DNA from 2 places in the Idiomarina loihiensis L2TR genome. Region 2 is predicted to be linked to the other one. Evidence: predicted binding sites of a transcription regulator. Region 2 holds the regulator's gene; the other holds the start of a gene.
The links. Region 2 encodes NrdR, which represses ribonucleotide reductase genes. Its sites were predicted from a motif close to AAACACNANATNTNGTGTTT; they were not measured.

Region 1 (2,201 bases), 1.0 Mb from region 2:
TGCGAGCTCACCGCAAAAACAAAGTTAACAAAGGTGCCGCAAAACGATTCCAGGTGCTTGGGTGCCTGAGATTCACCGCCCAGCTTGGTTAAGCCATCACGTAAGAACGGGTACATAGTGACCGAAACACAGTAAGGTTTAAGGCTGGTTTCGTCATGCACGTAAATTTCATGGTCTTCAATTTGACGAACGTATTCTTTTGCCAGCTCGTTACCAAAAAGCTCACTGATTTTATTGCTGACTTGCTTACGGTTAACCTGCACAAAAAAGTCTTTCATTAACTCGGCTTCAAGCGTTGCTATATTCTTTTGTGTGACATTGGCGTTGGCATCCATTTTCGAGCCATCGGCCGCGTTTTGAGCATGCAGATACTCGTGAATGAAATCGACTTTGCCAGTGACTTGTTCCTCGTTTAAGCGCAACATAATTATTCTCCTGTTTGAAACTTGCAGTTCAATAACTGCCGGGTCCGTAAATCATAAAAGCGTTGGTTGGTGGTTGGGCTTTCCAGCCCGCCCCGGGCAGCAATCCACGGCCCGGTTTTTAAGTAAGTCAGTTGTTCGCGAAGGGATATAGAGACGCTTTCATAGCCTGTATACAGGCAGGTCTCCAGCCCTTCGTTTCGTACTTGCTTTAATAGTTTCAGTAGTGCTGTGGGCTGCCATTCACCGCCCAGAAATAAAACACAGGTTATTAACCCACGGTATTTTTGCAGCTGCTGTGCCAGATGTTCCTGCGTTAAAGGCGACCCGCTTCCCACCGGCCAGCTATCCACACTGTGGCAGCCTTTACAGCCAACCGGACAGCCGGTAATGGTGTAGGCTAAGGCAACTTCTCCCGGCACTTCTTGCCAGACAACTTGCTCCGCACTGTAATGTAGGCTTGTAGGGGAAACCGGCATAAAACACCATATATTGTTATTAATTTAAAAATAATCACTACATATTGTGCTTCAGCATAGTTAAGTCTGTTTCGGGCGCATTGATCCCGCTCAAGATTTAAGCGAGAAGAAAGAAATGACAGGAGCCTTAAAGAGATACCCATTAAAGGGTAGAAATAACCTTTAGGGTACTTTTAACCATAAAAGTAAAAACAACCTAATAAACTTAAGTCATAAATACCCTTTTAAAATTAAATTCCTTATTTATCAATAAATTAAAATATGGCCTCAATATTGCACTTAGGTAAATGCATAGCGAATTAATAAAAATTCTCTGCTCATAAATCTATGGAGTAACAATATGAAGCTGTTCAGCATCAAGGAGGTCAATTATGGCCGGTTATCGTAAGCTTTGGTGGACGTTAATTGCGGTTCTCGCAATTACCTTTGGACTTTTAGGGTATTTTGGAACGGAAGTTTACCGGGAAGCTCCGCCTATTCCGGATAAGTTCATGAGTACCAATGGCAAAGTCATTGCAACCGAAGAGTCTGTTTTAGACGGGCAAACCGCCTGGCAGTCTGTTGGTGGCATGCAACTGGGGTCAATTTGGGGGCACGGTGCTTATCAGGCGCCCGACTGGACAGCTGACTGGCTACACCGCGAACTTCTGGCCTGGCTGGACATTCGCGCCAACGAAGTCTTTGGTAAACCCTACGAACAGCTAGCGGGCTCGCAGCAAAACCAACTAGAGTACGAGCTAAAAGAAGAGTATCGGACCAATACTTACGATAAAGCTTCAGATACCGTTATTCTAAGCGAACGACGCATTCAGGCCATTGAGCAAACCGGCGAGTATTACTCAAAACTGTTCAGCGATGATCCGGAGCTACGCCCTACCCGCGTTAACTACGCCATGAAAGAAAATACGCTTCCTTCAGAAGCACGTCGTGCGGTAATGAACGACTTTTTCTTCTGGACAGCATGGGCCGCGTCGACAGAACGTTTTGACTCAGATATTACTTATACCAACAACTGGCCACATGAAACCTTGATAGATAACGTGCCTAGCGCGGAAAATATTATCTGGTCAATTGTCAGTGTTATTCTCTTAATTGCCGGTGTTGGCTTCTTAATCTGGGCATGGGCGTTTTTACGTCAACACGACGAAGAAGACCCTGTTGCTCCAGAGCATGACCCCATAGCCAAAATTAAGCTCACGCCGTCACAAAAAGCCTTAGGTAAATACCTGTTTATTGTGGTTGCGTTGTTCTCGCTACAAGTTTTACTGGGTGGCTTAACCGCACACTACACAGTCGAAGG
Region 2 (2,201 bases):
GCGGTTAGCCAATTCAACCATAAGCGCCGGCAGACTCACTTTACCGTTAGGGTCTGCGGCAATAATTAATTCATGACAATGTGGATGGCAACTGGGTTTACCAGGAGTTGTTCGCACTAACCACACCGGCGCCGGAGAGTCAAAAACCCTGGCCTCGTCATTCACCCTGTGCTGACTGTCAATAATAATACGTACCGGCTGTTTTAAAGGCTCAGGCAGCGGTCTTGATTTTGGCCACTGATCAACACGCACTGTCAATTTAGGATCGTCAGCCAGAATCGTTGCAGCACCACTCAGAATCGCGTCGGCCTGTGCCCGAAAAAACTGCACATCACTGCGAGAGTCAGAGGACGTTATCCATTGACTGCGGCCATCTGACAACGCCGTTTTTGCATCCAGTGAGGTTGCCATTTTTAGGGTTACCCATGGACGTTGTCGTGTCATTCGGGAAATAAACCCCGGATTCAGACTCTCCGCAGCCAATTGCAGTACACCGACGTCCACAGAAATACCCGCAGCTTTCAGACGCTGAATACCATTACCGCTGACCCTAGGGTTTGGATCCTGCATGGCAACCACAACACGTTTTACTCCGGCCTCAATTAACGCATCGCAACAAGGCGGTGTACGACCAATATGACTGCATGGCTCCAACGTGACATAAGCCGTTGCGCCCCTGACTTTTTGTCCTGCCGCGCGCAAAGCATGTACTTCAGCGTGAGGTTCGCCAGCCTGATGATGCCAGCCTTCACCAACAACTTCAGTCCCGAGAGTAATGACACAGCCAACCGCAGGGTTCGGCCTGGTCGTCATCAGTCCGCGCCGCGCCAGCATTAACGCACGGTGCATCATTTGATGGTCAAAGTACTGCGGGTTTAATTCAGTCATTAAGGCGCGCTATTTCTTCACCAAATTCGCGAATGTCCTCAAACGAGCGATAAACAGAAGCAAAACGAACGTAAGCAACCTTGTCTATCTGCTTGAGGTTTTCCATGACCAGACTGCCGACGAAATTACTGCTTATTTCGCGCTCGCCGGTCGCCCGGATGCTGGATTTTATTTTGTTAATGGCCTGTTCCATCAACTCAAGACTCACAGGTCGCTTTTCCAGTGCTCTCAGCAGTCCATTTCGGAGTTTATCTTCGTTAAATGGTTCGCGGGAACCATCAGTTTTGATAACCCGGGGCATGACCAGCTCAGCTGTCTCAAAGGTTGTAAAGCGCTCCTTGCAATGATTACATTCACGCCGGCGACGAACTGAGGCTCCATCCGCAACCAATCGCGAATCGATAACCTTAGTATCCTGTGTGCCGCAAAATGGACAATGCATTGCCTGACTCCTTTATGTGCGCTTTACAACTGTTCGCAATTAACCGTAAACCGGAAACTTAGCGCATAGCGCTTTTACCTGCTCGCGAACTTGATTAATTTTACTTTCGTCAGCAATGTCATCCAGCACATCGCAAATCCAGTTGGCGACCTGCTCAGCTTCCGCTTCTTTAAAGCCGCGGCGAGTAATTGCCGGCGTGCCTAAACGCAAACCTGAAGTGACAAAAGGTGAACGCGGGTCATTAGGAACCGCATTTTTGTTAACAGTAATGAACGCGTTACCTAAAGCCGCATCAGCATCTTTACCAGTAATATCTTTGTCAATTAAATCCACCAGGAACAAGTGGTTCTGAGTGCCGTTCGACACGATTTTGTAACCGCGCGCCTGCATGGTTTTTACCATGGCATTGGCGTTCACTAATACTTGCTTTTGGTAGTCTTTAAACTCTGGCTGCAACGCCTCCTGAAAAGCCACCGCTTTACCAGCGATAACGTGACAAAGTGGCCCACCCTGGTTGCCAGGGAATACCGCACTGTTTAACTTCTTGTGTAACTTTTCATCATCGCTGCCGGAAATAATCAGGCCGCCGCGAGGGCCCGCCAGAGTTTTATGCGTAGTGGTAGTGACAACATGAGCATAAGGTACCGGGTTAGGATAGACGCCAGCGGCAACCAGACCCGCTACGTGCGCCATATCAACCATTAAATAAGCATCAACTTTATCGGCAATTTCACGGAATTTTGCCCAGTCAACAATGCCTGAATAAGCCGAGAAACCAGCGACGATAACTTTCGGTTTGTGTTCCTGCGCCAGCTTTTCAACTTCAGCGTAGTCAATTTCACCGGTGGATTCGTCCAGACCGTATGAAACT

Region 1: nrdG (anaerobic ribonucleoside-triphosphate reductase activating protein) is a predicted target of NrdR. The motif match lies at 934-953, and genes of this name have one in related genera.

What each region holds. Positions count from the first base shown of each region.
Region 1 is NC_006512.1:201,284-203,484, reverse strand. It holds gene nrdD (anaerobic ribonucleoside-triphosphate reductase) at 1-425, opposite strand, end outside; gene nrdG (anaerobic ribonucleoside-triphosphate reductase activating protein) at 428-901, opposite strand; gene IL_RS00940 (nitric-oxide reductase large subunit) at 1,273-2,201, shown strand, end outside.
Region 2 is NC_006512.1:1,999,106-2,001,306, forward strand. It holds gene ribD (bifunctional diaminohydroxyphosphoribosylaminopyrimidine deaminase/5-amino-6-(5-phosphoribosylamino)uracil reductase RibD) at 1-888, opposite strand, end outside; gene nrdR (transcriptional regulator NrdR) at 881-1,330, opposite strand; gene glyA (serine hydroxymethyltransferase) at 1,370-2,201, opposite strand, start outside.